2 linked regions of the Novipirellula caenicola genome follow. The protein of the gene in region 1 binds, or shares a complex with, the protein of each later gene. Links are inferred from orthologs where the notes say so. Each region holds a gene or a part of one and is shown on either strand. Other genes may lie near its edges. The genes, in order: carA and carB.

Region 1 (3,197 bases):
ACTTGCCAATCTGTACTTACAAGACGACCGGCCTCGCCAAGCGATCGAAACGCTTTCGGCCGTCTTGGACCGCGACCCCAAGAACGCAGCCGTCCTGCGATCCCGCGCCGATGCACTGCTCAGCGTTGGCGAACATGCTGACGCTGTCGCGGATTACGAGCGAGCGGTGAAAGTAGCCGAAGAGGACAGCTTGGAACTGCCGGGCATCCTCAATAACTTGGCATGGGTTCTGGCCACCTCGCCCAACGATGAATTGCGAGACGGCGAGCGAGCCATCAAATATGGCACACGAGCCGCGGAATTGACCGAGTTCAAAGAAGCTCATATCCTCAGCACGCTTGCGGCCGGCTACGCCGAAAACGGCGACTTCGAAAAAGCGATCGAGTGGAGCAGCAAGGCGGTCGAGCTTGGCAAGGAAGAGGAGAACGAGCAGCTTGAACAGCTCAAAGAGGAACTCGAAAGCTATCGCAACAACAAGCCTTGGCGTGAAAAGCAAGAGGTCGAAGAGAACAAGGTGCCCATCCTGTCGCCCGAAGACTTGATTGATACCTGATTCGCAAAGCGTGACGGCCGGCGACTCGGCCCGACTGCAGTTTGTCACTTAAGCTGATCGAACGGATTATTGAGCGGGCTGATCGGGCAGGCACATTGGGCAGGCTGATCGAGCGGGCATGTTCCTGCGAGTCAGCTTCCTGCGGGTCACTGCTGAATGATCCGTTGATCGATTCGGCGACCATCGCAAGCCGCAATCTTCGGATTGCGGCTTTTTTGTTGGCGAGCGATGACAACAGGACAACCATCCTTGTTCGCGAATCGTTTTGTCGATTCGCGGCCCCCCGGTTAGCTGGATTTGCCGGGCTGAGTTGGCAAGTTCGTAGGACAGCGACACACCCCGCCTCGTCAAAAATGCAAAAGGTGTTTATTCTAAGGCTATCGGAATTTTGTTCCCTTAACCAAAAACACTCTGCATCTGATATGCCCAAACCAGCGAAACTTGCGCTCGAAGATGGTACCGTTTACGAAGGATACGCGTTTGGTGCCGAGGGGGAGGTGGCTGGGGAAGTCGTCTTCAATACGGCGATGACTGGCTACCAAGAGATTTTGACCGACCCAAGTTATCGCGGTCAAATCGTCACGATGACGTATCCCGAGATCGGAAATTACGGCGTCAATTCGATCGACATCGAGCACGAATCGCCGTCGCTTTCGGGCTTCATCGTTCGCTCGGACAGTCGAATCTTCAGTAACTATCGGGCCGAGGGCGACCTGCAGTCGTACCTGCAAAAAAACAACATCCTCGGATTGACCGGAATTGATACGCGAGCACTCGTTCGCCGGATTCGGACCACCGGAGCAATGCGGGGGATCTTGTCGACGAGCGACCTGAATGACGAAAGCTTGGTCGAGAAAGCCAAAGCGTCGCAAGGGCTGGTTGGCCGTGATATTGTTCGCGAAGTGATGCCGAAAAAGGCGATGTCATGGGACGAAAAGCTCGACGACTGGACTGAAACCGAAGTCAGCAAACATGATCGAACCAACAGCGGGGCGCATGTTGTTTGTATGGACTTCGGCATGAAATGGAACATCCCGCGTCACTTTGCATCGCGTGGAAACCAAGTCACGGTAGTGCCCGGCGACACGTCTGCCGACGAGATCATGAAGCAGAACCCCGACGGCGTGTTTTTGTCCAATGGCCCCGGCGACCCGGAACCGCTCGAGTACGCACACAACACGATCCGCGAATTGTTGGGGCAAGTTCCGGTATTTGGGATCTGCCTTGGCCATCAACTGTTATCGCTGGCCTGTGGCGCGAAAACATTCAAGCTGAAGTTCGGACATCGCGGTGTCAATCAACCGGTATTCGATATTCAAACCGGCAAGGTCGAGATCACGACTCAGAATCACGGCTTTGCGGTCGATGAGAAATCGCTTCCCGATTGCTTGGAAGTCACCCATCGCAACTTGAACGACGACACCGTCGCTGGTGTTCGACACCGCGAACACTCCGCCTTCGGAGTGCAATATCACCCCGAAGCCGCCTCGGGACCTCACGACAGCCACTATCTATTCGAGCGATTTGAAAAGCAAATCGCCAAGTAGGTGATGGCAGTGCCGCAGCCCGTAGCGAAAGTCGTGAAGACTTTCGTCGGTTGCACACGTGTTGTCGGAATTCCGCTCTACCATTGTCGCTCGGCTTTCCAAGCCGATTGCGGGCGTCGTGATTCGACGTCGCAGCGAGAGTGATGCCTGCGTTGCAAATGGTGCGTACGACGCGGGCGGTTCCAGCTTGGAAAGCTGGCCGACAATCGTGGCACAGCTTACGGTGCCGAAACTTTTGACAAGTTTCGCTACGGCGCACCATTGTCGCTCGGCTTTCCAAGCCGATTGCGTGCGTCGTGGTTAGACGTCGCAGCGAGAGAGATGCCTGCGTTGCACATGTTGCGTACGACGCAGGCGGTTCCAGCCTGGAAAGCTGGCCGACAATGGTGCCCCTGCTGACGGTGCCGAAACTTTTGACAAGTTTCGCTACGGGTACGTGACGCCGGTATTGTGCTTCACCTCCCCGAAACTTGTTTTGGGGAGGTCAGAGCGAGCGGAGCAAGCTCACCGGTGGGGCCTCGGGGTGTTAGAGATAGGTGGTTCGATTTAGCCGCCACGTAGCCCTCCCCGGAAAACTCGCTGAAGGCTCGTTTTCCGCCCCTCCCGTCTTCGCCGGGCGGGTGAGTTCCTTAGCGGACTCCCAAATCGGATCGAAACTTTCGACAAGTTTCGCTACGGCGCACCATTGTCGCTCGGCTTTCCAAGCCGATGGCGGGCGTCGTGATTGAACGTCGCAGCGAGAAAGATGCCTGCATTGCAAACGGGGCGTACGACGCGGGCGGTTCCAGCTTGGAAAGCTGGCCGACAATGGTGGCACAACTGACGGTGCCAAAACTTTTGACAAGCTTCGCTACGGGCACATGACGTCGGTATTGTGCTTCACCTCCTCGAAACTTGTTTTGGGGAGGTCAGAGCGAGCGGAGCAAGCTAACCGGTGGGGCCTCGGGGTGTTAGAGATAGAACGTTCAATTTAGCTGCCACGAAGCCCTCCCCGGAAAACTCGCTGAAGGCTCGTTTTCCGACCCTCCCGTCTTCGCCGGGCGGGTGAGTTCCTTGCGGAAAGATTGAAAAAGTTAAATTGACAATTGCAAATTGAA
Region 2 (4,146 bases), on another replicon or contig:
CGGCGACTGCGCTGAATTGTTGGCGGCTTGGGACGACGCGATGGTGGTGATGGGCAGCGGCGATGAGATCGCATTGCAGTTCACGGCTCCTGTCGATTCACCACCCCCGGGCTGGAAACGGGACTTTATCCTGCACTGCGTTGGTTGGGACAAAGACGCCGACCTGAACACGCTGAGTGGGCAAAGTGCAGAGCCTTTGCCGTTTAAGCAGATGACCACCTACCCCCCCACTCGGCAGCAATCCGAGCAAATTCAGAAGGCGGATCGTTTGAATGCCCCGCATCTAAACCGGGTGCATGATTTTCGAGCATTTTGGAGCCGTCCGTAGCCAAAAACGGCTGCGACAAGCCATCGATTCTGACTTCCCTAAAGGCTAGTTCAGCGACATTAAGAGGCACACAACACGTTTCTGAGCGGAGCGACCACTACGGCAACGGAAGATTCTTTGCTATTCTTTGCGGCAATTTGCATGCGTTTGGTTTAGCAGCGTCCGGAGCAGCCGTCTTTTCCTCAGGATTCGCCGCCACCGGATCGTTCGCTGCCCCCGCGTGTCGGATTTCGAACCAACTTCCATCCCCCAACAATTCGGGAAAACTCCGTGCCTCGTCGAGACGATATCAAGAAAATCCTGCTTATTGGTAGTGGTCCGATCGTAATTGGGCAGGCTTGTGAATTTGATTATTCCGGTACACAAGCATGTAAGGCTTTGCGCGAAGAAGGCTACGAGGTCGTCTTGGTCAACAGCAACCCGGCGACGATCATGACCGATCCCGCGACGGCAGACGCGACCTATATCGAACCGTTGACCTGGCAGATGGTTGAAAAAATCATCGCCAAAGAACGTCCCGACGTCTTGCTGCCCACGCTCGGCGGACAAACCGGGCTGAACGTCGCGATGGATCTCGAAGCCAACGGCGTGCTCGAGAAATACGGTGTCGAGATGATCGGCGCCAACGCCAAGGTGATCGCCAAGGCCGAAGAGCGAGACCAATTCAAAGAGGCGATGGAAAAGATCGGTTTGGACGTCTGCAAAGGCCACACCGTCAATACGCTACAACAAGCTCGCGAAGCATTGGCGGACGTCGGTTTGCCAGCCGTGGTACGACCTAGCTTTACGATGGGCGGTTCGGGATCGGCGATTGCGTACAACCGTGACGAATTTGATTCGCTGGTCCAAAATGGACTCGATCAATCTCCGGTCACCGAAGTGTTGATCGAAGAATCGATCATCGGTTGGAAAGAATACGAGATGGAAGTCGTCCGTGACCGCGACGACAATTGCATCATCATCTGTAGCATCGAAAACTTTGATGCCATGGGGGTTCACACCGGCGACTCGATCACCGTCGCTCCGGCGCAAACCTTGACCGACAAAGAATACCAACGCATGCGTGATGCTTCGTTGGCAGTCATTCGCGAAATCGGCGTCGAAACGGGCGGTAGCAACATCCAATTTGCGATCGAGCCGAAAACGGGCCGCATGATCGTGATCGAGATGAATCCGCGTGTCAGCCGATCGAGTGCATTGGCTAGTAAGGCTACGGGCTATCCGATCGCAAAGATTGCCGCCAAATTGGCGGTCGGCTATCTGTTGTGGGAACTTCCCAACGACATCACCAAGAAAACCAAAGCGTGCTTTGAACCGACGATCGACTACGTCGTCACCAAGATGCCACGCTTTGCCTTTGAAAAATTCCCCGAAGCCGATGCGACGTTGACGACGCAAATGAAGAGCGTCGGCGAGACGATGGCCATCGGCCGTACGTTCAAAGAATCGCTGCAAAAAGCGATGCGTGGCTTGGAAGTCGGCGCCTTTGGTTTGGGCTGCGACAACAAAGACACCTGGGGTACCGAGAACCAGTCCGACAAAGACGAGATTGTCGCCAAGTTGAGCACGCCTGGTGCCGAACGCATTTTCTACATGCGGTACGCCATCAAGGCGGGCATGTCGTTGGAAGAAATCTATTCGTTGACTCACATCGACCCGTGGTTCTTGGACCACATGTTCCAAATTGTCGAAGAGGAAGATCGAATCCGTGCCATCGGATCGATCGACACGATGACGCGGGATGATTTTTGGCAAGCGAAGCGATTCGGTTTCTCGGATCGTCAAATCGCCAAAATGACTTCCACGACGGAATTGAAAGTGCGAGCCAAACGGTTGAGCCACGGGGTGAAACCGGTGTTCAAGAGCGTGGATACCTGTGCCGCTGAATTCGAAGCGTACACGCCCTATTACTACAGCGCGTACGAGCACGAGGACGAGCTTCCGCCGCCGGTCGAAGGCAAACGGCGAGTGATCATCCTAGGTGGTGGTCCGAACCGAATCGGCCAGGGAATCGAGTTCGATTACTGTTGCTGTCACGCCAGTTTCGCGTTGCGTGAAATCGGTATCGAAAGCGTGATGGTGAACAGCAACCCTGAAACCGTCAGCACCGACTACGACACATCGGACGTGCTGTTCTTTGAACCGTTGACGATCGAAGACGTGCTAAACATCTGTGACGAGATCAAGCCCGATGGGGTGATCGCCCAGTTCGGCGGCCAAACGCCGTTGAATCTCGCTCGTGGATTGAAAGAAGCCGGTGTGCCGATTATCGGAACCAGTGTCGAGACAATCGAAGCAGCCGAAGACCGAGAGCTGTTCCAAAATCTGATCGAAGAATTGGGGCTGCGTCAGCCTCCGAGCGGCATCGCTCGCAATATGGACGAAGCTCGCCGCGAAGCCAAAAAGATCGGCTTCCCCGCGTTGGTACGTCCTAGCTTCGTACTGGGCGGACGCGCGATGGAAATCTGCTACGACCAATCGCAGTTCGAACGTTACGTTGCCGAAGCATTTATTGTCGCCGATGGGCAACCTGTATTGATTGACCGCTTCCTCGAAGACGCCACCGAAGTGGACGTCGACGCGGTCGCCGATGGCACCGATTGTGTGATCATGGGAATCATGGAACACATCGAAGAGGCCGGCGTTCACTCGGGTGACTCGGCTTGTGCGATTCCTCCGTTCAGCTTGACTCAGCCGATCTTGGCGGAAATCCGCGAGACCACCAAGCGATTGGCGATGCGATTGAAAGTCGTCGGTTTGATGAACATTCAATACGCAATCAAGATGGAAGACGGCACTCCGACGCTGTACATCCTCGAAGTCAATCCGCGTGCTAGCCGTACGGTACCGTTTGTCGCCAAGGCGACCGGCGTTCCGGTGGCCAACATTGCAACCAAGGTGATGGCCGGTGTATCGCTGAAAGAACAGGGAGTCACCGAAGAACCCATTCCACGTCACGTTTCGATCAAAGAAAGCGTGTTCCCGTTCCGCAAGTTCAGCGGCGTCGACATCGTGCTCGGCCCGGAAATGCGAAGCACAGGCGAAGTGATGGGGATCAGCGAGAAGTTTTCGCTGGCGTTTGCGAAGAGCCAAATTGCCGCCGGATCGGTGCTTCCCGAGTCGGGCAAGATTTTCTTAAGCCTCGCCCCACGCCACAAGGACTCGGTCGTGACGCTCGGAAAAAGCTTGTCAGAGCTTGGATTCGAGTTGCTAGCGACCAGTGGCACCGCGGCCAAGCTAGAAGAAGTCGGCGTCAAGGTGACTCGCGTCAAGAAGATCGCCGAAGGGCATCCCAACTTGATCGATCACTTGAAAAATGGCGACGTGCAGTTGATCATTAACACTCCGAGCGGCAAAGGAGCCCGGACGGACGAAGGCAAGATTCGCGCTGCGGCGGTCCAATCCGGTGTGCCATGCATTACCACGGTGGACGCTGCCGATGCCGCGATTCGAGCGATGACGGCGATGCGTGAAGGTTCGATGGAAGTCGAATCGCTGCAAACCCGTTACGCCCGTTCGCTGTAACCTAATCGAGGCCCCTTTTTTGCCACGCGTAGCGGTCTCGCTCGATGGAATTTACCCATCGACGCGAGATCGGTTCCACAATGAGTGATCCATGAGTGACGAGTCAGCCAATCCAAACGCCTCTAGTGAGTCGGCCCGATTGTACGATCCGGGCGAACTTCGATTACTGGTGGTCGACAACGAAGCCGCGCATGCTCGGGCGATGACGGAAAGCCTGGAAAAAGTCGGTTACAAGTGCGAAGTCGCCACCAGTGGCCCCGAAGCAGCAAAGCTTGTCCAGCGAGAGACCTACG

The links.
Region 2: the proteins of carA (region 1) and carB are in contact, whole or in part, in a solved structure (PDB 1KEE), measured with the Escherichia coli proteins. The link is inferred for Novipirellula caenicola from one-to-one orthologs.

Annotation. Positions count from the first base shown.
Region 1 is NZ_BAABRO010000002.1:238,874-242,070, forward strand. The notes cover bases 161-3,037. They hold carA (glutamine-hydrolyzing carbamoyl-phosphate synthase small subunit), read left to right. Parts: upstream 161-975; coding sequence 976-2,100; downstream 2,101-3,037. Other genes in these bases: ABEA92_RS04955 (tetratricopeptide repeat protein), read left to right, coding at 161-553. In the rest of the region: more of ABEA92_RS04955, read left to right, coding at 1-160. UniProt on the Escherichia coli protein: Small subunit of the glutamine-dependent carbamoyl phosphate synthetase (CPSase).
Region 2 is NZ_BAABRO010000016.1:142,349-146,494, reverse strand. What follows is about bases 228-4,053. They hold carB (carbamoyl-phosphate synthase large subunit), read left to right. Parts: upstream 228-598; coding sequence 599-3,853; downstream 3,854-4,053. Other genes in these bases: ABEA92_RS24455 (sigma-54-dependent transcriptional regulator), read left to right, coding at 3,945-4,053; ABEA92_RS24465 (CRTAC1 family protein), read left to right, coding at 228-328. Also shown: more of ABEA92_RS24465, read left to right, coding at 1-227; more of ABEA92_RS24455, read left to right, coding at 4,054-4,146. UniProt on the Escherichia coli protein: Large subunit of the glutamine-dependent carbamoyl phosphate synthetase (CPSase).